One region of the Magnetospirillum sp. 15-1 genome, then DNA from elsewhere that is predicted to be linked to it. Evidence: predicted binding sites of a transcription regulator. Region 1 holds the regulator's gene; each other region holds the start of a gene.
What was found. The regulator PhoB, encoded in region 1, activates phosphate uptake and scavenging genes when phosphate is short. The targets are predictions, from matches to a motif close to TNTCATAAAACTGTCA.

Region 1 (7,857 bases):
CCAAGGCCGAGCGGGAACTGGGATACCGCCACCGTTCCGCCGACGAGGCGCTGGACGCGGCGGTGGAGTGGTTCAAGAGCATCGGGGAGGTTGCATGAGTCTGGCATCGCTCGCGGGCGTGGTCGGGGCGGGAGCCTGGGCCTGGCTGCTTACCATGCGTGGATCGTTCTGGCGGATCGAGGATGCTCCCCAGGCCGTGGTGCCGGAAGTCTGGCCCCAGGTGGTGGCGGTCATTCCCGCCCGCGACGAGGCGGACGTCATCGGCGCGACCATCGAATCCCTGCTGTCGCAGAACTATCCCGGTGACTTTTCCGTGGTGCTGGTGGATGACCATTCGTCCGACGGCACCGCCGAGGCGGCCCGCAAGGCGGCCGAGGAGATGGGGCTGGCCGCCAGGGTGACGGTGGTCGAGGCTCCCGATTTGCCCCCGGGGTGGACCGGCAAGATGTGGGCCCAGAGCCACGGCGTCTCGGTGGCGCGGTCCAGGTTCCCCGAAGCCGACCTGCTGCTGCTGTCCGATGCCGATATCCGCCACGGACCCGGCGAATTGCGCCGCACCGTGTCGCGCATGCTGGCCGAAGGGCTGGACATGGCTTCGCTGATGGTGCGGCTATCCACCGAGAGCATCTGGGAAAAGGCCGTCGTGCCGGCCTTCGTGTTCTTCTTCCGCATGCTCTATCCCTTCGCCTGGGTGAAGGATTCGCGCAGCACCACGGCCGCCGCGGCCGGCGGCTACGTGCTGATCCGCCCGGCCATGCTGGAAAAGATCGGCGGCATCAAGGCCATCAAGGACGCGCTGATCGACGACTGCACCCTGGCGGCGGCGGTCAAGGCCCATCACGGGCGCCTGACCCTGGATCTGGCCGAGGAAACCATCAGCACCCGGCGCTACGAAGGGCCGGAAGGCCTGTGGCGGATGATCTCGCGCTCGGCCTATACCCAGCTGCGCCATTCGCCGCTGCTGCTGGCCGGCACGGTGGTCGCCATGCTGCTGGTCTTCGTCGCGCCGCCCCTGCTGGCCATGCGCAACGGCGGCGGCGCCTCGACCGGCGCCCTGGCCTGGGCGGCCCTGACCATCGCCTATTATCCCATGGTCCGCTATTACCGCCTGTGGCCGTTCTGGGCGCTGGCCCTGCCCCTGGTGTCGCTGTTCTACCTGGGCGCCACGCTGCATTCCGCCTGGATGTACTATGGCGGCAAGGGCGGCGAGTGGAAGGGCCGGGTGCAGGACACCCACGGCCAGGGACAGGGAGCGGAATCTTGAACGCCATGAGCCCCCCGGCCTCCGAGTCCTTCGCCATCGACCCGGCCCAGTACGAGATGGTGGCCGCCATGGTGCGCGCCTCGGGCACCTCGTTCTACTGGGGCATGCGTCTGCTGGACCGCCCCCGGCGCTACGCCATGTACGCGGTCTATGCCTTCTGCCGCGAGGTGGACGACATCGCCGACGAGCCCGGCGACCCCGAGGTCAAGCGCGCCCAACTGGCCGAGTGGCGGGTGGAGTTGGACCGGCTGTATGCCGGTGCTCCCACCCATGCCATCGCCAAGGCGCTGGTGGGGCCGGTGGCCCGCTACGGCCTGCCCAAGGAGGATTTCCTGGCGGTGATCGCCGGCTGCGAGAGTGATGGCGAGGGCGAGATGGTCCGCCCCACCATGGCCGAGCTGGAGCTGTACTGCGACCGGGTGGCCTGCGCCGTCGGCCGGCTGTCGGTGCGAGTGTTCGGGCCTCTGCGGCCCAAGTCCATCGAGACCGCCAATGCTACCGGCATGGCGTTGCAGATGACCAACATCCTGCGCGACGTGGCGGTGGATGCGGCCATCGGGCGGCTTTATCTGCCCGACGAGTTGCTGACCAAGCATGGGATCACCAGCCGCGACCCCATGGAAGTGCTGGCCCATCCCAATCTGGTGGCGGTGTGCCGCGAACTGGGCGGGAAGGCGAGGGGCTATTTCCAGGCCTCGGATGCCGGCCAGACCGAGTGTTCCAGGGCCGATATGCGCCCGGCCACCCTGATGAAGGAGATGTACCGCGAGATCTTCAAGCGGGTCGAGGCCGAGGGCTTTGTGCCGCGCGATCCGCCGGTCAAGGTTTCGAAAGCCTTCAAACTGTGGTGTATTCTGCGCCACGGTTTGCTCTGAGCCATTTTTGAGGTCGAACAGTGTCTCCCAGCGAAATCAATCCCCGTGACTTCAACTCCGCCGCGTTCCGCGATCCGCTGGAGCGGGCGGTCAACGAATCCGCCGAGGCCCTGCTCAAGCAGCAGCGCGAGGATGGCCACTGGGTCTTCAATCTTGAAGCCGACGCCACCATCCCGGCCGAGTACGTGCTGTACCTGCACTACATGGACGAGCGCGATCCGGACCTGGAAAAGCGCATCGGCGTCTACCTGCGCGATATCCAGGAGGAGCACGGCGGCTGGCCGCTGTTCCATCGCGGCGATCTCAACATCAGCGCCTCGGTCAAGGCCTACTTCGCCCTGAAGGCCATCGGCGACGACGTCGACGCGCCGCACATGAAGAAGGCGCGCGAAGCCATCCTGGCCCATGGCGGCGCGGCGACGGCCAACGTCTTCACCCGCACCCTGCTGGCGCTGTTCGGGCAGATTCCGTGGAAGGGCGTGCCGATCATGCCCGTGGAAATCATGCTGCTGCCCCGCAGGTTTCCGTTCCACATGGACAAGGTCAGCTACTGGTCGCGCACGGTGATCGCGCCCCTGACCGTGCTGATGACCCTGCGGCCCAAGGCCCGCAACCCGCTGGGCATCCACATTCAGGAACTGTTCGTCACGCCGCCGGAGAAGGTCACCAACTGGTATCTGGAACCGGTGCGTTCCAACTGGGCCTATCTGTTCCGCGGCATCGACATGGTGCTGCAGAAGGTCTACCGCTTCTTCCCCAAGGGTATTCAGAAGAAGGCCATCGACAAGGCGGTGGCCTTCGTCGACGAGCGCCTGAACGGCGAGGACGGGCTGGGCGCCATCTTCCCGGCCATGGTCAACGCCGTGTGGATGTACGACGTACTGGGCGTGCCGGCGGACGATCCCCGCGTGGTGATCGCCAAGCAATCCATCCGCAATCTGGTGGTGGACGAGGGCGATCGCGCCTGGGTCCAGCCCTGCCTGTCGCCCATCTGGGATACGGCGCTGGCCACCCACGCCATCCTCGAGGTGGGCACCCCCGAGGCCAACGCGGCGGCGCGCAAGGCCGCCGACTGGATGGTGGCCCGCCAGATCACCGACGTGGTGGGCGACTGGGCGGTGCGCCGCCCCGGCCTCGCCCCCGGCGGCTGGGCCTTCCAGTACAACAATCCCCACTATCCCGACGTGGACGATACCGCCGTGGTGATGGCGGCTCTCGACCGCATCGATCCGGTGGCCTATGCCGAGCCCATCGAGAAGGGCAAGGTGTGGGTCCAGGGCATGCAGTCCGAGGGCGGCGGCTGGGGCGCCTTCGACGCCGAGAACACCTCGTATTACCTCAACCACATTCCGTTCGCCGATCACGGCGCCCTGCTCGACCCGCCCACCGCCGACGTGTCGGCCCGCTGCGTCTCGGTGCTGTCGGTGCTGGGCGAGCGCGGCAAGGACAAGGTGGCGCACGAGGGCGTGGACTATCTGCTGCGCGAGCAGGAAAAGGACGGCTCGTGGTTCGGCCGCTGGGGCACCAATTACGTCTATGGCACCTGGTCGTCGCTCTGCGCGCTGAACGCCGCCGGTCTGCCCCATGACCATCCGGCCTTCAGGAAGGCGGTCAAGTGGCTGGAAGCCAAGCAGCGCGACGATGGCGGCTGGGGCGAATGCGGCCGGTCCTACTGGGACGACCAGCCGAGGGGCGAGGGCGGTCCCTCCACCCCGTCGCAGACCGCCTGGGCGGTGCTGGGCCTGATGGCGGCGGGCGAGACCAACAGCCCGGCGGTGGCCAAGGGGATCGACTACCTGATCCGCACCCGCAACGCCGAGGGCCTGTGGGACGAGGAGCATTACACGGCGGTGGGCTTCCCCCGCGTGTTCTATCTGCGCTACCACGGCTATCGCCAGTTCTTCCCCATTTGGGCCTTGGCCCGTTACCGCAACCTGACCACCGGCAATGCCGGGCCGGTGATGCACGCGCTTTAAGGGGAGATATCGGGCTATCGCCCGAGCCCATCCGGGGCCATGCCCCGGACCCCCTTTTGATTTATAAACAAAAGAGAGGTCTGGAGGCATCGCCTCCAGCCGGGGCCGGGGCGGGAGCCCGGCTCCCCACGGGAGTTCGGTATGAAAATCGGCGTTATCGTCGGCATGAACAGCGAGGCCGCCCTGCTGCCTGCCGGTATCCCGGTGGGCGCGGCGGGCGGCGTCACGCGGCGGGTGACGGAACTGGCCGAACGTCTGCTGGCCGAGGGCGCAGAGGGCCTGCTCAGCTTCGGCATTGCCGGCGGTCTCGATCCGGCGCTCAAATCCGGTGATCTGGTGGTGGGCAGCGCCGTCCGGTGGGAGGGCGAGAGCTTCGCCGCCGATGCGGCCTGGGCCTCGCACCTGCTGGCGGCCATTTCCTCGGCGCGGGCCGGAACTGTCGCGGCGGTGGGCCGCATCGCCGCCACGCCCGAGGCCAAGCGCGCCCTTTATCAGGATGGCGGCGCGGTGGTGGATATGGAAAGCGGAGCCATGGCCAGGGTATGCGCCCAAGCGGGAAAGCCCTTTGCCGTGCTGCGCGCCGTGGCCGATCCGGCGGGCCGCGGCCTGCCCAGATCGGTGTTCGTGGGGCTGGCCCCCGACGGCTCCGCCCGGCCGCTGGCCGTCATGGGGGCGCTGCTGCGCCGCCCATGGGAATTGCCGGGGTTGATCCGGGTCGGCCTGGACAGTCAGGCCGCCCTGTCAGCCCTGCGAGACGCGGTGAAGGTTGTTGGCCCGACCCTCGGAATGTAGCGTTTCCAGGTTCTTGGCCATCAGTTCTTCGTAGTTGTTGATCGCCGGACGCTGCTTGTCCAGCGGCAGGTCGGGGGCGAAGGGGCCCTCGGTGCGGGGGCCACGCAGCGCCACCATGGCAGCCTTCAGCGGATGGCTGATGGTGTCGGTGACGGCGGTCGCCTCATAGCCCGAATGGACCATGCAATCGGCGCACTTCTCGTACTTGCCGGTGCCGTAGGAATCCCAATCGGTCTCTTCCATCAGTTCCTTGTAGGTCTTGGCATAGCCCTCGCCCAGCAGGTAGCAGGGACGCTGCCAGCCGAACACGTTGCGGGTCGGATTGCCCCACGGCGTGCACTGGTAGGTCTGGTTGCCGGCCAGGAAGTCCATGAACAGGGACGACTGGGTGAATTCCCACTTCTTGCCCTTGCCCAGGCGGAACAGCTTGCGGAACAGCTCCTTGGTGGCGCGGCGGTTGAGGAAGTGCTCGGTATCGGGCGCCCGCTCGTAGGCGTAGCCGGGTGACAGCGTAATGCCGCCGACGCCGATGGACTTGGTGTAGTCGAAGAACTCGGCCATGCGCTCGGCATCGGCGTTGTTGAACAGGGTGCAGTTGATGTTGACCTGGAAGCCCTTGGCCTTGGCCGCCTTGATGGCCGAGACCGCCTGGTCGAAGGTGCCTTCGCGCGACACGGCGCGGTCGTGGTCCTCGCGGTTGCCGTCCAGGTGGACGGTCCAGGTGAAGTTGGGGTGCGGCTTGAAGGAATCGAGCTTCTTTTCCAGCAGCAGGGCGTTGGTGCAGACGAAGACGATCTTCTTGCGGGCCAGGGCGCCCTCGACGATCTGGTCCATTTCGCGGTGCAGCAGCGGCTCGCCGCCGGCCAGCACCACCACGGGGGCCGGGCACTCGTCGATGGAGGCCAGGGCGTCGGCCACCGAGATGCGGGAATTCAGGATGGCGTCGGGATAATCGATCTTGCCGCAGCCCGCGCAGGTGAGGTTGCAGCGGAACAGGGGCTCCATCATCAGCACCAGCGGATAGCGCTTATTGCCGGAAAGGTGCTGGCGCACGATGTAGGAACCGATGCGCAGCGACTGGTGCAGGGGGACGGCCACGGGCTGGACTCTATTGTTGCCTCGAATGCGCCCCCGTCACCGGGAGCGGGCGGATCATACAGGCGTGGCTTGGAAAGTTTCAACAGTTGAAGGAGTGTGGGCTTTATGGGGCTGCGGGGATATCGCCCCCCTTTTCCGTCATGGCCGGACCTGTTCCGGCCATGACGATATACGTGTTAGGCCGCGTCCTCGTTGTCCAGCGCGTAGCCGGCGGCGCGCACCGTGCGGATGATGTCCACCTCGGTGTCGCAGTTGAGCGCCTTTCTGAGGCGGCGGATGTGGACGTCCACGGTGCGCGGCTCCACGTAGATGTCGGGTCCCCACACGGCGTCCAGCAATTCCTCGCGCGAGAACACCGTGCCCGGATGCTGCAGGAAGAACTGCAGCAGGCGGAATTCGGTGGGGCCGAGATGGATGGCCTTGCCGCCCCGCGCCACCCGGTGGGCGGCCAGGTCCATGGTGATGTCGCCCCAACTGATCTGGCCCTTCTGGCTGACCGGCTGGGCGCGGCGCAGCAGGGCGCGGACGCGGGCCATCAGTTCGGGCAGCGAGAACGGCTTGGTCAGGTAATCGTCGGCGCCGGTGTTGAGGCCCCTGATCTTGTCGCCTTCCTCGCCCCTGGCGGTCAGCATGATGATGGGCAGTTCGCGGGTCGAGGGCTTGCGGCGGATCTGGCGGCAGATCTCGATGCCCGACAGCGAGGGCAGCATCCAGTCCAGCAGCACCAGATCGGGCTTGCGCTCGGCCAGGGCGGTCAACGCCTCCTCGCCATCGCCGGCCTCGGCGACGCGGTAGCCTTCCTTTTCCAGGTTGTAGCGCAGCATGGTGGCCAGCGCCGCCTCGTCCTCCACGACGAGGACCAGGGGCCTGGAGGCATTGGCGGTATCGCGGGCGGTCATTCCTGGGCTCCGAGGGAAGCGCCCTTGGGCCGGTCGCCCTTGGGCTGGGTGCCGAGAATCTGGAAGTGCAGGGTCTCGGCGATGTTGGTGGCGTGGTCGCCGATGCGTTCCATGTTCTTGGCGATGAACAGCAGGTGGGTCGAGGCGGTGATGGTGCCGGGGTCTTCGGTCATCTGGGCGATCAGGTCACGGAAAACGGTATTGTAGAGGGAATCCACGTCCTCGTCGCGCTCCCAGACGCGGATGGCCTTATCCAGGTCCCGATCCACATAGGCGTCCAGGATATCCTTGAGCAGAGCCTGCACCAGCTCGCCCAAGCGGACCACCCCGCCGGTCTTGGGCGTGGGGGGGAGCTGGTTGAGCACCATGGCGCGCTTGGCCAGATTGGCGGCGTAATCGCCGATGCGCTCGATCTCGCCCGAGATGTTCAGCGCCGCCACGATGTGGCGCAGGTCACCGGCCATGGGCTGGCGCAGGGCCAGCAGGCGGACCGCGAAGCTGTCCACCTCGTGATCCAGCTCGTCGATACGGGCGTCGCTGTCCACTACCTTGTGGGCCAATTCGTCGTCGCGCCGGGACAGGGATTGCAGCGCCGCCCCCAACTGGGCCTCGGCCAGCCCGCCCATGCGGGCGATCATGCCCGACAGATGGGCCAGTTCGTCGTCATAGGATTTGACGGTGTGTTCGGACATATCAGCCGAACCGCCCGGTGATGTAGCCCTGGGTCAGGGGCTCGCGGGGGTTGGTGAAGATTTCCTCGGTGCCGCCCACCTCGATCAGCTTGCCCAGGTGGAAGAAGGCGGTGCGCTGCGACACGCGGGCCGCCTGCTGCATGGAGTGGGTTACGATGACGATGGTGTAGTTGTCGCGCAGTTCGTCGATCAGCTCCTCCACCTTGGCGGTGGCGATGGGGTCCAGCGCCGAGCAGGGCTCGTCCATCAAGATTACCTCCG
Region 2 (7,857 bases), on a different contig from region 1:
ATATGGTACTCTTCCCCCATGAACGACGCCATCCAGGGTTCGCATTTTCCCGGACGCTACTGGCATACCCTCGAGGACGGGCGGGTGCAGTGCGACGTCTGCCCGCGCGAGTGCAGGCTGAACGACGGGCAGCGCGGCCTGTGCTTCGTGCGCGCCAATGACGGCGGCAAGATGATGCTGACCACCTATGGCCGCTCATCGGGGTTCTGCGTCGATCCCATCGAGAAGAAGCCGCTCAACCATTTCCTGCCCGGCACGCCGGTCCTGTCGTTCGGCACGGCGGGCTGCAATCTGACCTGCAAATTCTGCCAGAACTGGGACATCTCCAAGGCGCGTGAGATCGACAAGCTGAACGATGCCGCCGATCCCGACATGATCGCACGGGCGGCGGTGGAGCTGGGCTGCCGCTCGGTGGCCTTCACCTACAACGATCCGGTCATTTTCCTGGAATACGCCGTGGACGTGGCCAAGGCCTGCCACGCGCGCGGGCTGAAGACGGTGGCGGTGACGGCGGGCTACATCAAGCCCGAGGCGAGGGCCGAGTTCTACGCCCACATGGACGCCGCCAATGTGGATCTGAAGGCCTTCACCGAGGACTTCTACCACCGCCTGTGCGGCGCCCATCTGGAGGCGGTGAAGGACACCCTGGTCTATCTCAGGCACCAAACCGGCGTGTGGTTCGAGGTCACCACCCTCCTGATCCCCGGCGAGAACGACTCACCGGAGGAGATCGACGCCCAGAGCCGGTGGATGATGGCGGCGCTCGGTCCCGACGTGCCGCTGCACTTCTCCGCCTTCCATCCCGACTGGAAGATGCGCGACAAGGACAACACGCCGCCGGCCACCCTGACCCGGGCGCGCGACATCGCCATGAAGAACGGCCTGCGCTATGTCTATACCGGCAACGTCCACGATCCGGCGGGCGGCGGAACCTATTGTTCCGGCTGCGGCGCCCTGCTGATCGGGCGGGACTGGTACGAACTGTCCACCTGGGCGCTGACCCCGGAGGGGCATTGCCGCGCCTGCGGCACCCTTCTGCCCGGCCGCTTCGAGGCCCGGCCCGGCACCTGGGGGCGCAAGCGGCAGCCGGTCAGGTTCGAGCGCTGAAGCCTGTTCAGTACCGGCCGGGACGATCGGGAGACAGGCCGTTGACGCGGGGGGCGTCGCCGAAGGAAGAACCGCCGGCCCCCGGAGTCAGGGAAAACGACCACCCGCCATGATCGGCGCGGCCGTCCGAGGCGCGCCCGCGGTTGGGGCTGCCATCCTCGGAGCGGCCGGTCATCGCCTCGACCCGTTCGTCGGGTTCGGCGAGTTCGCGCCCGGAGGGGATGCCGGACGGGACCGAGGAGGTGGACCAGGCCAGCGCCGGATGCGCGGCGACGGACAGGACGAACGAGATGACGAGCAGGCGGCGGACCATGGGGACACCTCATTGAGCGGATGATGCTGTATACCACCGTCTTGCTGACAAGCCCATTGCGGCGGCGGCTATTACTGCAGTTGGGGCCGCAAGCGGGTTTCCTCCAATTCGCCCCGCTGTTCCAGGATGGGATAGGCCACCGACAGGATATGGGCGTTGATCCGCTTGAGGTCGCGCAGGATGTCGAGATGCAGCGCGCTGGTTTCGATACTCTCCTTGCGGCCGTCGCGGATGCGGGCCAGATGGGCTTCGGTGGCGTTACGCTCCAGCGCCCGCAGCTCCACCTTGTCTTCCACCAGTTGCCGGGCGAGCTTGGCATCGCCCGAGACGAAAACGCTCATGGCCAGCCGCAGCTTGGCCAGGGTCTGGACGAACATGGCGTCGATATCGGCGAAGCCCTCGGGGGAGAACGACAGGTGGTTCTTGATCTTGCGCTCCGCCAGATCCTTCAGGTTGATGTCTATGATGTCGCCGATGTGCTCCAGGTTGATTGCGAAGGTCATGATGTCGCTGCTGCGAATCCGCTCCGCCGCGTCCAGGTCGTCATTGGGCAGCCGGCTGAGATACAGCTTCACCGCTTCGTGCAGGGCGTCGACCACATCGTCGCGCCGTCCGATCTCGGCCAGTGGTTTCGGGTCATTGGAACGCAGGGCGTCCAGGCTGAGGCGGAGCATGCCATCGACTGTGTCGCCGATGCGTAGCGTCTCGCGCGTTGCCGCGCTGATGGCGACGGCGGGAATGTCCAGCGCCGTTTCATCCAGGTAGCGCGGCCGCTTGGGGTCCTCTGCGGCGGTTTCGTCGGGCCGCAGCCGGGTCAGCAGCCTTCCCATGGGGCCGACCAGAGGCAGGAACAGCACCGCCAGGGCCAGATTGAAGACGATGTGGAAATTCATCAGCCGGGTGGCCGGATCGTCGCCCAGGTGGCGCAGCAGGTCGGCGCTGGTGTCGAGCCACGGCAGCACCAGAAGGCAGCCGGTGGCGCGGAGCAGCAGGTTGCCCAGCGGAATCCGCTGCGCCGCCGGCTTGTCGTGGCCGGCCTCCAGCGCCGGGGCCAGGGCACTGCCCAGATTGGCGCCCAGGATCAGGGCGATGCCGAAGGGCAGGCCAAAGGCGCCCTTGGCCGCCAGCGGCAGGATCAGCAGGATGGAGGCGACGCTGGAATGGGCCATCATGGCCAGGAGGGCGGCGACCACCAGCCCGGCCAGCCAGATTCCGTCCAGGTCGTGCAGCACCCGGCGCAGTCGGGCCGATTCGCGGATGGGCTCCGACGCGCCGTCCAGAAGATGCAGCGCCAGCAGCATCAGGCCCAGACCGATGGCGATGCGGGCCAGATGGCGCCGCCGTCCCTCGCCCGAGCGGAACAGGATGACGCCGGCCAGCACCAGAAAGGCCGATAGCGGCGCCACATTGAAGGTCAGCAGCTTGGCGATCAGGCTGGTGCCCACATTGGCCCCCAGCATGACCGACTGGGCCATGGCGGTGCTCATCAGGCCGCGCCCGGCGAACGAGGCGGTCATCAGGCAGGTGGCGGTGCTGCTTTGCAGCGCCAGGGTCACCCCCAGCCCGGCGAACATCGCCCTGACCCGGTCGTTGGAAGCCAGGGCGATTCCGCGCCGCAACTGCGAGCCGAAGGCCCGGGTCATTCCGGTTCCGACCATGCGCAGCCCCCACAGCAGCAGGGCGGCGGCTCCCAGAAGGTTGACGAGGATCAGTATCTCGGACATCGCCGGCGCCTCCCGCGGGTCTCTTTGTCATAAAACTGTCATATTTATACGACAAAACGATATCGCATCGATATCATATTTTGGATGTAGGGCGGGTATGGGCGCGAGAGCGGGCTTCCCGCATCGGCCGTATTCACATTCCCGCCGAATGTGGTAAAGCTTCCCGCCTCTCGTCCTGATGGATTTCGAGACATATGGTGAAGCGCTGGTTGCCGTGGGTCCTCAAAGGGGGACTTTCAATCGGACTGATCTGGTTCGTGTTTTCCAAGGTCGATCTGGCGTCCGCCTGGACCCAGGCCAAGACGCTTGATCCCACCATGCTGGTCTTCACCCTGCTGCTCGGGCTGATCCAGGTGGGCATCGGCGCCTTTCGCTGGTGGATCGTGCTGCGTGCCCTGAAGGCGGCATTCACCGCCGTCCAGGCCTTCATCGTCTATTACATCGGCATCTTCTTCTCCATCGTGCTGCCCGGCGCGGTGGGCGGCGACGCGGTGCGCATGTGGAAGGCCCGCCGGTCGGGTCTGGCGCTGGCGGCCAGCGTCAATTCGGTGATGCTGGAGCGGGTGGCCACCGTGCTGGGCCTCGTGTTGCTGGTCACCGCCACCCAGCCGTTGCTGCTGGCCCGGGTCCCCAATATTCCCGGCTCGTGGGTGTTTCCGGCCCTGTCGGTGCTGGGTGTTCTCGGCATCCTGTTCCTGTCGGTGCTCGACCGGCTGCCCCAGCGCCTGCATCACATGCGGGTGGTGCGCGGCCTCTACCATCTGGCCGGCGACACGAGGCGGCTGTTCTTCAGCGCCAAATGGGGCGGTCCCACCCTGATCGTGGCGATCATCGGCCACGTGAATCTGTCGCTGCAGGTTTACTGCCTGGGCAAGGGGCTGGGGCTCGGCATCGACATCATCGACTGCCTGGTGCTGGTGCCGCCGGTGATCCTGATCATGACGCTTCCCATCTCCATCGCCGGCTGGGGCCTGCGCGAGACGGCCATGGTCGCCGCCTTCGGCTATATCGGCGTCGAGGCCCACTCGGCCCTGGTGCTCTCCATCCTGTTCGGCCTGGGCAATCTGGCCACCGCCCTGCCCGGCGGCGTCGTCTGGCTGATGTCCGGCGACCACCTGAAGACCGACGAGATCGAGCACATGGAGCAAGAGGCCGAGGAAGAGGCGGAGCGGCAGGCGGAAAACGTCTAGTTTATCCGGTTCGCCGATCGCCTGAATTTGGCATACCCCCTTTCCTTCCCGGCTCAGCGCGCTACATTGGGACAAGTGAATCCATCCCAATGTCCGTAGCCGCGAGGATGTCCATGAAGATCGCCTTTTCCAAGCCGTCGCAGCCCACCACCGGCGCCATCGCCGTCGGTATCCTTGAAGGCAAGGTGCTGACCGGCGCCGCCCAGGCGCTCGACGCCCAGGCCAAGGGCGGCATCAGCCGCGCCATCGCCGCCTCGGGCCGCTTCGAGGGCAAGAAGGGCCAGACGCTGCTGATCCTCGCCCCCGCCGGGCTGGAATTGACCCGCGTGCTGCTGGTCGGCCTGGGTAAGGCCAAGGATCTGGACGCCCTGGCGGCGCAGGCCTTCGGCGGCACCGTGGTCGGCCAGTTGCAGACTTCGGGCGACGCCGACGTGGCGGTGACGCTGGACGTCATCCCCGGTTCGCCGCTGTCGCCGGCCGAGTTCGCCGCCCAGGCGGCGCTGGGCGCCCGCCTGCGCTCGTACCGCTTCGACAAGTACATGACCAAGCAGAAGAAGGAGGATAAGCCCTCCTTGAAGAAGCTGACCCTGCTGACCGACGCGGCGACCGATGCCAAGGGCGCCTTCGTCACCCTGGACAAGGTGGCCGACGCGGTGTTCCTGACCCGCGACGTGGTGAGCGAGCCCGCCAATGTCATTCACCCCGAATCCCTGGCCGAGAAGGCCGAGAGCCTCAAGGACCTCGGCGTCGAGGTCGAGGTGCTGGGCGAGAAGCAGATGAAGAAGCTGGGCATGGGCTCGCTGCTGGGCGTCGGCCAGGGCTCGGACCGCGAGTCCAAGCTGGTGGTCATGCGCTGGTCCAACGCCGCCAAGAAGGACGAGGCGCCGGTGGCCTTCGTCGGCAAGGGCGTCACCTTCGATTCCGGCGGCATCTCCATCAAGCCGGGCGCCGGCATGGAGGACATGAAATGGGACATGGCGGGGGCCGGCGCGGTGATCGGCGCCATGGCCGCGCTGGCCGGGCGCAAGGCGCGTGTCAACGCCGTCGGCGTGGTCGGGCTGGTGGAGAACATGCCGTCGGGCACCGCCCAGCGCCCCGGCGACGTGGTGACTTCCATGTCGGGCCAGACCATCGAGGTGATCAACACCGATGCCGAGGGCCGTCTCGTGCTGGCCGATGCCCTCTGGTACACTCAGGACCGCTTCAAGCCGAAGTTCATGGTCGATCTCGCCACGCTGACCGGCGCCATCATCATTGCCCTCGGCAATGAATACGCCGGCCTGATGTCCAGCGACGACAAGCTGGCCGACAGGCTTACCGCCGCCGGCAAGGCGGTGGACGAGAAGCTGTGGCGTCTGCCGCTGGGCGAGTCCTACGACAAGCAGATCAAGTCCGACATCGCCGACATGAAGAATGTCGGCGGCCGGGAAGGCGGCTCCATCACCGCCGCCCAGTTCCTCAAGCGCTTCACCAACGACGTGGCCTGGGCCCACCTGGACATCGCCGGCATGGCCTGGAGCAAGAAGGACGCCGCCACCTGCCCGAAGGGCGCCACCGCCTTCGGCGTGCGCCTGCTGGACCGGCTGGTGGCCGATTTCTACGAGGAGAAGGGGGGCAAGTAGCCCTTGCGCATCACGTTCCGCTCCCGTCCCGCCACGCCCGACGGCGCCATCGCCGTCGGGCTGTGGCGGGGGCGTCTCGCCACGCCGTCCTTTACCGCCCTGGACGGCGATGGGTCCCTGTCCAGGGCGCTGAAGCGCCTGGATTTCGACGGCGATGCCGAGGAGACGGAACTGCTGCTGGCGCCCAGGCCGCCGCTCGACCTCCTGGTGGTGTTCGGGCTGGGCAAGGGGCGCAAGCTCACACCCAAGAAGTTGCGCCGCATAGGCGGTGCCCTGCTGGACGAGTTGGACGAGAGCCGCGCCAAGGCGGTCACCGTGTTCGTCGACCTGCCGCCCGATCAGGTGGCGGAGTTGGCCTATGGCCTGCGGCTCAAGGGTTATCGCCCGCTGTCCAAATACCGCACCAAATATGATCCCGACGACGAGGACGATATCCAGCCGGTGCTGGAAAGCGTGGTCATCGCCTGCGCCGAGCCGGAAGAGGCGGAGCGGCTTTTCGCGGCCCGCGAGGCGGTGGCCCAGGGGGTGTTCCTGGCCCGCGACCTCACCGACGAGCCGGGCAACGCCCTGGGGCCGCAGGATTTCGTCGAGCGGGCCCGTCTGCTGACCGCCCTGGGGGTCGAGGTCACCGTGCTGGACGAGGCGGCCATCCGGGATCAGGGCCTCAACCTGCTGGCGGCGGTGGGACAGGGCAGCGCCCGGCCGCCCCGGCTGGTGCTGCTGCGCTGGAAGGGGGCGGAGGGCAGGCCGCTGGTCCTGGTGGGCAAGGGCATCACCTTCGATACCGGCGGCATCACCATCAAATTCGACGACGAGGACATGGACGCCATGAAGGCCGACATGGCCGGGGCTGCGGCGGTGACCGGCGCCATCCGCGCCGTGGCGGGACGCAAGGCCAAGGCCCATGTCTGCGGCGTGCTGGCCCTGGCCGAGAATATGCCGTCGGGCTCGGCCCAGCGGCCCGGCGACGTGGTCATGTCCTTCTCGGGCCAGAGCGTCGAGGTGATCGACACCGACGCCGAGGGCCGTCTGGTGCTGGCCGATGCCCTGGCCTGGGCGGCGGCGACTCTCAAGCCCGCCGCCATGGTGGACATCGCGACGCTGACCGGCACCACCGAGGAATTACTCGACGCTGAATACGCCGGTCTCTACGCCAATGACGATCCGCTGGCCCAGCGGCTGCTCAGGCATGCCAAGGCGGAGGACGAGCCGCTGTGGCGGCTGCCGCTGACCAAGGCCTGCGACGAGGATATCAAGTCGGACATCGCCGATCTCAGGCACTGCGCCTGGGGCGACGTGCCCGACAACGACGACGCGGCCCGTTTCCTCGAGCATTTCGTGCCCGAAGGTCTGCCCTGGGCCCATATCGACATGGCGGGCCGGGAATTCGCCGACGAGGACGATCCGCTGTGCCCCGAGTCGGCGACGGGATATGGGGTCAGGCTGTTCGACGCATTGGCGGGCGGGTAGGGGCAAGGACACACCACGAAGGCTCGAAGGCGCGGCTGTCCGGTTTAATTTTCGGCGAAAGGTTCGAGGGGCTGAGCCAAGGCGGGGTCCAGCCGTTCATAGACACGGATGGACCCGGATGCCGCTTCGCGGCCACGGATTATGAAACTGCCATGCCCGTGTTCATCCGCGAGCGGTGCGAAGCGCCGCATCCGTGCTCTCCGTGTCTTATGACTCCGGTCCGGCCGCCTCAAATTAAACCGGACAGCCGTGGTCGGAAGGCGGCTATGACCCGGGACGGGCCCTTGGCGCCGACTGGACGTCGTGGGCGATGGCCTGCAGCAGCAACTGGAAGCCCAGGATGGTCGGCATGGCGGCCAGCATGACCGTGCCGGCGGTGCGCGGCACGCCGCTGGCCAGCGAGGCGATCCACTGCCCGATGCCCTCGGCCA
Region 3 (7,857 bases), on a different contig from region 1:
GCATCGTCGATCCTATTTTGGCTAAGGACAGACTTTTCCCCTGGGGCGCGGGCAGGATTCAGCATTAACTGAGTCGCCATATCGCCACCACGGTCATCAAGATGACCAAGATGCTTCATGATGTCGTAAACGATTCGATCTTCGAGCGAGTTCCGCACACATCCCAGGAAAAAGTCGTACCCCTCCTTCGCCAGCGTCCAGCCCTTTTCATCGATCCATATGTCGGCATAAATCTTGGCCGTCGCCCCAATAGCATCCAACTCCGCACGAAGCTCCTCGACCGTTGGGTTGGGCGTCACCATTCCACCGACTCTCAGGCCAGTGGTTATGATGGGGTCGGGAAAATGCCCAACACCTCGTATTGCCGCATCCCTGGCGGCCTGCCGAAGTTCCAGCCGAGAAATGTAGTGAGAGCCGTTGGATGCAGTTCGAACCTGCTCGAACATCTCCTTTTTGGATGCCCGCCACTGTAGCTCAAGGTCGTTCAGCCTTCGCTTTGGAAGGGTGCGTGATACCCCCTTCTGGGTCTCGACGATCTGCTTCCCGAAGGTAGCTTCAAGGTCTCTTGGCACCCGGATCACAAAGCGACAGGAAGCCCCCCGCCAAACCACGGCCATGGCACCCTCATTTTGGTATGTTTACCATTCGTGTTTACCATTTTGCTCCGAAAACGCATTTATTTTCAATGAGTCAATAAGTTATTGAAATCGGATGTCTTTTCCCTTCCGGGACGCCAATTTCCACAGTGAAAACAATGCATCGGCTCAGTGCTGTTCGCGCGTCGCCGTGAAGCGGATCTTCTCGAAATCCTGCTGGGCGCGGTTGAGCTGCCAGGAGTTGCGCGCCAGATAGACCATGGCGCCGTCGCGGTCCTCGGCCATGTTGGACTTGTTGGAGTCCATGAAGCGCTTCATCTCGGCTTCGGTGTCGGCCGCCACCCAGCGGGCGGTGACGAAGCCGCCATCCTCGAATCCGGCCTTGATGTTGTATTCGGATTCGATGCGGGTGGTCAGCACGTCGAACTGCAGCGGCCCGACCACGCCGACGATCCAGGTGGAGCCATCCAGCGGCTTGAACACCTGGGAGACGCCTTCCTCGGCCAGATCCTCCAGCGCCTTCTTCAACTGCTTGGCCTTCATGGGATCGTCCAGGCGCACCCGGCGCAGCACTTCCGGCGCGAAGGTGGGAATGCCGAGGAAGTTCATGTCCTCGGACTCGCTCAGCGTGTCGCCGATGCGCAACTGGCCGTGATTGGGAATGCCCATGATGTCGCCGGGAAAGGCTTCTTCCGCCAGTTCGCGGTCGCGGGCCAGGAAGAACACCGGATTGACCAGGGCCATGACCTTGCCCGAGCGCACATGCTTCAGCTTCATGCCGCGCCTGAAACGGCCCGAGCAGATGCGGAAGAAGGCGATGCGGTCGCGGTGATTGGGGTCCATGTTGGCCTGGACCTTGAAGACGAAGCCGCTGACCTTGGCCTCGTCCGGTTCGACGGTGCGGGTGTCGGCCTTGCGCGAGATGGGCGGCGGCGCCAGCCGGCCGATACCCTTCAGCAGTTCCGCCACGCCGAAGGTCTTTAAAGCGCTGCCGAAGAACACCGGGGTCAGGTGACCGGCCAGAAAGCTTTCCAGGTCGAATTCGGGATAGCCGCCGCGCACCAGTTCCACCTCTTCGCGCAGACGGTCGGCGGCGGCCTTTCCCACCGCCTCGTCCAGCTTGGGGGACTCCAGCGAGGCGTCGACGCTGATCTCGGCGATGTGGTCGCCGCGGCCGGGGTCGAACATGATGACGCGGTCGTTGACCAGATCGTAAACACCCTTCAGATCACGCCCCATGCCGATGGGCCAGGTGACGGGCGACACGTCCAGCGCCAGGGTCTTCTCCACTTCGTGCAGCAGGTCGAAGGTCTCGCGGCCCTCGCGGTCCACCTTGTTGACGAAGGTGATGATCGGCACGTCCCGGAGGCGGCAGACCTCGAACAGCTTGAGCGTCTGGGTCTCGATGCCCTTGGCGGCGTCCAGCACCATCACCGCCGAATCCACGGCGGTGAGCGTGCGGTAGGTATCTTCGGAAAAGTCCTCGTGGCCGGGGGTGTCCAGCAGGTTGAAGGACAGCCCCCCATACTCGAAGCTCATCACCGAGGCCGACACCGAGATGCCGCGCTCCTTCTCGATGGCCATCCAGTCCGAACGGGTGCGGCGCTGCTCGCCTCGGGCGCGCACGGCACCGGCCATCTGGATGGCGCCGCCGAACATCAGCAGCTTCTCCGTCAGCGTGGTCTTGCCGGCGTCGGGGTGGGAGATGATGGCGAAGGTGCGCCTAAGCGCGATGGCGTCGGAGAGTGTGCTCATGGGGCTGGGTTTTCGCGCCAAGCGGTGCAAGAATCAAGCGGATTAGGTTGGAGACTTCGGCAATGCGCATCGACCTCGCCCCCGATCTGGCGTCCCGCCTCTATACCGTCGCCCGCCAGCTGGGCCGCGATCCGGCGGAATGCGCCCGCTCCGCCGTCCTGGCCTTCGTCCAGGACTGCGAGGAGGCGGCCCAAATGCGGGCGCAACTGGCCGGCGGCCAATGGGTCAGGGCGGAGAACCAGCCGGACTGAGATGCCCATAGGCCGGCCGCGTGGCGATGCGGGTGTCCTCCACCGCGCCGCCCACCGTGAAGTGGTAGAGAGACTGCCACGGCCCTCCGCCCGGCGGCAGGCCCAGAAGATCGTGGACCTCGTCGTCGTGATAGCAGCCGATGCCGGTGCCCGACAGACCGGCCGCCGTGGCTTCCAGATAGAGCACCTGACCGATCATCCCGGCCTCCCAGAACAGGCGGCGATAGGCCCATTGCCCCTCCTCCGCCAGGGTGCGGTCGAAATCGGCCAGCATGCCCAGCGAGAAGGCGCCGCGCCCGGCGATGCTCTGGGTGCACGACACCTCGGTGGCCACCCACGAGAAATCGCCATCGGCAAGGCGATAGAGCGGCAGGTCGGGAACGGCCCTCTCCCACAGGAAGCGGCGATCGCAATCGGCCCGCAACCGCTCCCGCGCATCGGGGTCGCGGACCAGGGCATAGAGACCGGGAGCCATCCCCTCCACCCGATGGACGAACAGCACCAGCGACAGCCGCGCCGCCCAGGGCCACGAACGCCACGGTACCCGCCCCTGGTCGGGCAGGGTGGCGGCCAGCAGGCGCAGGAAGGCGTCGCGCCCCATGCCGGTGACACCGTCCATGGCCTGGGCGCTGCGGCGGCGGCGGATGATGGCGCCGGCCGCCTCGTCGCCGCCCGGCAAAGGCGGGGACGGGAACGAGGGCGGCGACGGGGCCGGTGGGGTGAGCGGCTTTTCCGACCGGGCAAGGGCCTGGCCGATCACCTCCCAGACCTCGTGGTCGGGACTCAGGACGTTGGCCTCGCCCGCCCATTCCCCGGTCACCGGCCGCAGCACGGGTTCGGCCAGGGGCACGGGCGACACCAGGGCGATCAGGTCGGGATGCTCGGGCTCGAAGCGATGACAGGATTCCGGGCGGTCGAGGCCGAGCAGCGCCGCCAGATCCTCGTCCCCCGGCGCGGTCAGGGCGCGGAGGTGCCAGCCCAGGCAGGCGGCGGCATAGGATGCGGCGGCCAGGGCATGGCCGGCGTCATGCTGACAATAGCGGAGGGCGCGCTCGCCATACTTCCACGCTTCCCGCCAGGGAATGGACGACAGGGCCAGCAGAAAGGCGCCGGGCGGCAGGGCGGCGGGCATCGCATCCAACCGGCACCGCTCCTCCAGGGCGTGGTGGAACGGGGCGTAGTGGTAGAGGCCCGGCCCCCGGCCGATCCCCGCCAGCGGCGGCAGGATCACCCAGCCTTCGGTGGGATGGAGGTTGCCGCTGCTGGGATTGTTGCGCAACGCCCAGCGGGCCTCGCCCACTTCCTTCCAGGCCGACAGACCGAGCGCCAGCTCAAGGAACAGGCCCAGCCCGTCCGGATCGAGGGGAGCCGGCGCGCATTGCTCCAGAGCCCGCAGCGGCGGGGTTTCGGCCCCCTGGCGCAGGGGCAGGGCGATGCGCCGCGCCCCGGCGAAGGCGCGGAAGGGATCGGGCTGGGTCTCCCAGTCGAGGAAGCCCGGCCCCCGGGCATAGCGGCGGCTGAAATGCTTGGTGCGGACGTGGTAGGCGGCGATGTGGTCCAAGGCGTCATCCATCTCCGTCTTTTCCCCTTGCTGTCCACACCATATATTGGAATGAAGCCAGCCTGGATCACCCCCGAGTACCGTCGACCATGGCCACACCTCCCCCTACCGACCTTGCCGGCGAACGATTGGTGCGCAAGACGCCCGACCGCATCCTGCCGCTCGACGAAAGCGATCAGGAGTATATCCGTACCGGTCTGGAAGCGGTGCAGGAGGCGTTCGGCATCGCGGCATTGCCCGACGCGCCCCTCGCCCTGATGCCGGGGCGGACGCTGATGCGGCTGCTGGTGGATCTGCGGGCCAGGCTGCGTCCGCGCAATCCCGACCAGACCGCGGCCTGGGGCCGTCTGGCCGGGGCCATCCTGGTGCTGGACACGGCCGGCGAATTCGCCACCCAGCACTCCCTGGCCGAGGAACGCCGCCGCACCATGGAACGGGACGATCTGGAGGATTAGGGCCAGAGGATCAGGGACAGATAAGGTCCACCGTCTCGTCGGCGATGGAGATTTCCGCCGGCAGACGGGCGACGATGTCGCCGTCACCCTGGACCGGGGCGCCGCGCGGCCCGGTAATCAGAATATTGCGGGCCGACACCACCCTCACCTCGGGCAGGCCCGGCAGCTTGCCCAGCGGCAGGGCGATACCGTAGCGCAGCATGCCCGCCATGCCCGGATTGGGCAGGATGCACAGTTCCAGCATGGGCGCCGCCAGATCGGCGTCAGGGGCGGCGATGAACGGCCCGCCGTAGAAGCGGCCCTTGCAGGCCACCACCATGCGCGCCTCGTACTCCACCCCGTCGGCGCGGACGGTCAGCTTGGGAAAATCGTAGCCCACCGCCTGGCGCAGGCTTTCCACCACATAGGCCAACTTGCCGGCCCGCCGCTTCAGGGCGGTGCTGACGCCTTCCACCACATGGGCGTCGAGGCCGGCGCCGGCCATCAGCAAAAAGCGCCGCCGGTTGGCCAGCCCCACATGGATGCGCCGGGCCGGGCCGAAGGCGACGGTGCGCGCCACCTGCTCCACATCGTCGGGATCGAGCCCGATCTCGCAGGCCAGCACGTTGGCGGTGCCCAGGGGAATCACCCCCAGGGCCAGCCCGCCCTGCCCCGCCCCCAGACCGTTCAGCACCTCGTTGACCGTGCCGTCGCCGCCCGCCGCGATCACCGCGTCGAAATCGTCGGCGCTGGCCAGGGCGGCGAAATCCTCGGCATCGCCGCGCCGGCCGGTCTCGCGGCAGGTGACCTGTCCGCCCAGCCCCGTGATGGCCGTCATCACCATGTCCAGCAGCCGGCGGCGGCGGCGGCCGGCGGTGGGATTGTGAATCACCAGGACCCTACGCGGCGCCATGGCGGTTTGCGTCTCGGGAACGGTCAGGCAGGCGGCTTGATCGACTGTCATGGGAACGGTGTATAGCGCGCCGCCAGACAAAGCACGGTGAATTATTTGTTACCGATAAACTTCAATTATATTAAATAAGCTGATCACAGTAACAATGAATGTGAGGCACAGACATATATAGGATATTAGTTCCATAACATTGACTTCGGATGATTGCCCGATGAACGCCAGTCTCGACATCAAGAGGCGTTACAGGACCATCTGGATTTCGGATATTCACCTGGGTACACGCGGCTGCAAGGCCGACGACCTGCTGGATTTCCTGAAAAGCACCGAGTCCGAGACGCTTTATCTGGTCGGCGACATTATCGACGGCTGGCGGCTCAGGCGCTCGTGGTATTGGCCGCAAAGCCACAACGACGTGGTGCAGAAGCTGCTGCGCAAGGCGCGCAAGGGCACGCGGGTGGTGTTCGTCCCCGGCAATCACGACGAGTTCGCCCGCGACTATCACGGCCTGCTGTTCGGCGACATCCAGGTGGTGACCACCATCTTGCACCAGACCGCCGACGGACGGCAGTTGCTGGTCCTGCACGGCGACGCCTTCGACGGGGTGGTCAAGCACGCCAAATGGCTGGCCCATCTGGGCGACAGCGCCTACACCGTGGCCCTGGCGCTCAACCACTGGCTCAACGTGGCGCGGCGCGCCCTGGGCTTTCCCTACTGGTCGCTGTCGGCCTACCTGAAGCACAAGGTCAAGAACGCGGTGCAGTACATCGCCAGCTTCGAGGAGACCATGGCCGACGAGGCACGCCGCCACGGCGCCGACGGCGTGGTGTGCGGCCACATCCACCACGCCGAGAAGCGGGACGTCAACGGCATCCTCTACTGCAACGACGGCGACTGGGTCGAAAGCTGCACCGCCCTGGCGGAAGGCTTCGACGGCACACTGGAAATCATCCGCTGGCTGGAGGTCGAGGGAAACACATGCGCATACTCGTCGTCACGGATGCCTGGCTCCCTCAGATCAACGGCGTCGTCCGCACCCTCGACACCCTGAGGGCCGAGCTGGAGCGGACCGGCCATGAGGTGGTCATGGTCACCCCCGACCGCTTCCGCACCCTGCCCTGCCCCACCTATCCGGAAATCCGCCTGGCGCTGAAGCCCGGCCGCAAGCTGGCGGCGATGATCGAGGCGGCGCAGCCCTGCGCCATCCACGTCGCCACCGAAGGCCCGCTGGGCTGGGCGGCGCGGCGCTACTGCCGGCGACGGCGCATTCCCTTCACCACCGCCTACCACACCAAGTTCCCGGAATACATCAAGGCGCGCTTCGGCGTGCCACTGCCCCTGTCCTACGCGCTGATGCGGCGTTTCCACGATTCCTCGTCCCGCGTCATGGTGGCGACGCAAGGCATCGAGGACGAACTGGCGGGGCGCGGCTTCCGCAATATCGGCCGCTGGTCGCGCGGCGTGGATACCGAACTGTTCCGCCCCCGCCCCGAGGCCAAGGGCGAAGGCGGCCCCTTCGCCGGCCTGTCCGGCCCGGTATTCCTCTATGTGGGTCGGGTGGCGGTGGAGAAGAACATCGAGGCCTTCCTGGCGCTGGACCTGCCCGGCTCCAAGGCGGTGGTGGGCGACGGGCCGCAAGCCGACGAGATGAAGCGCCGCTTCCCCGAGGTCCATTTCGCCGGAGCCCGCTTCGGCGAGGATCTGGCCCGGCACTACGCCGCCGCCGACGTCTTCGTGTTTCCGTCCCGCACCGACACCTTCGGGCTGGTGCTGCTGGAGGCCCTGGCCTCCGGCCTGCCGGTGGCCGCCTACCCGGTGCCCGGTCCCAACGACGTCATCGGCCGCTCGCCGGCCGGAGTGCTGCACGAGAATCTGGAAAAGGCGGCCATCGCCGCCCTGTCCATCGATCCCGCCCTGTGTCGCGCCCACGCCCTGGACTTCTCGTGGGAGGCCTGCACCCGGCAGTTCCTCGACAATCTGCGCCCCTTCGAGACCGGGGTATGGCGGGCGGTGGCGGCCGAGTAGCTAGCCGGCCCGGATTCCGTCGAGGAAACGGACCACCTCGTCGCGCAGATGGCCGGAATTCCCGGCCAGTTCGCCGGCCCCCGACAGCATCTGGCGCGATGCCGCCCCGGTGGCGGTCGCCGCCTGGGAGACGCCGGCGATATTGACCGACACGTCCTGGGTTCCCATGACCGCCTGCTGGACGTTGCGGGCGATCTCGCAGGTAGCGGCGCTCTGCTGATCCACCGCCCCGGCGATGCCGGCGGAAATCTCGCGCACCTGCTCGATCACCTGCCCGATGTTGCGGATGGCGTCCACGGCGCGGCGGGTCTCGTCCTGCACCGCG

Region 2: CP958_RS18030 (Na/Pi cotransporter family protein) is a predicted target of PhoB. The motif match lies at 3,170-3,185, and genes of this name have one in related genera.
Region 3: CP958_RS23210 (UDP-2,3-diacylglucosamine diphosphatase) is a predicted target of PhoB. The motif match lies at 5,621-5,636, and genes of this name have one in related genera.

The regions. Positions count from the first base shown of each region.
Region 1 covers NZ_FXXN01000019.1:124,653-132,509, reverse strand. The annotation lists gene hpnA (hopanoid-associated sugar epimerase) at 1-98, shown strand, start outside; gene CP958_RS05585 (glycosyltransferase) at 95-1,264, shown strand; gene hpnD (presqualene diphosphate synthase HpnD) at 1,270-2,139, shown strand; gene shc (squalene--hopene cyclase) at 2,160-4,115, shown strand; gene CP958_RS05570 (nucleoside phosphorylase) at 4,257-4,907, shown strand; gene hpnH (adenosyl-hopene transferase HpnH) at 4,857-6,005, opposite strand; gene phoB (phosphate regulon transcriptional regulator PhoB) at 6,182-6,904, opposite strand; gene phoU (phosphate signaling complex protein PhoU) at 6,901-7,596, opposite strand; gene pstB (phosphate ABC transporter ATP-binding protein PstB) at 7,598-7,857, opposite strand, start outside.
Region 2 covers NZ_FXXN01000026.1:536,086-543,942, reverse strand. The annotation lists gene amrS (AmmeMemoRadiSam system radical SAM enzyme) at 19-1,107, shown strand; gene CP958_RS18035 (hypothetical protein) at 1,115-1,420, opposite strand; gene CP958_RS18030 (Na/Pi cotransporter family protein) at 1,492-3,144, opposite strand; gene CP958_RS18025 (lysylphosphatidylglycerol synthase transmembrane domain-containing protein) at 3,339-4,334, shown strand; gene CP958_RS18020 (leucyl aminopeptidase) at 4,448-5,956, shown strand; gene CP958_RS18015 (leucyl aminopeptidase) at 5,960-7,426, shown strand; gene CP958_RS18010 (glycosyltransferase family 2 protein) at 7,691-7,857, opposite strand, start outside.
Region 3 covers NZ_FXXN01000028.1:395,865-403,721, reverse strand. The annotation lists gene CP958_RS23240 (hypothetical protein) at 1-617, opposite strand, end outside; gene CP958_RS23235 (peptide chain release factor 3) at 765-2,351, opposite strand; gene CP958_RS23230 (hypothetical protein) at 2,414-2,602, shown strand; gene CP958_RS23225 (SagB/ThcOx family dehydrogenase) at 2,577-4,175, opposite strand; gene CP958_RS23220 (hypothetical protein) at 4,253-4,618, shown strand; gene CP958_RS23215 (YegS/Rv2252/BmrU family lipid kinase) at 4,629-5,561, opposite strand; gene CP958_RS23210 (UDP-2,3-diacylglucosamine diphosphatase) at 5,722-6,558, shown strand; gene CP958_RS23205 (glycosyltransferase family 1 protein) at 6,486-7,532, shown strand; gene CP958_RS23200 (HAMP domain-containing methyl-accepting chemotaxis protein) at 7,533-7,857, opposite strand, start outside.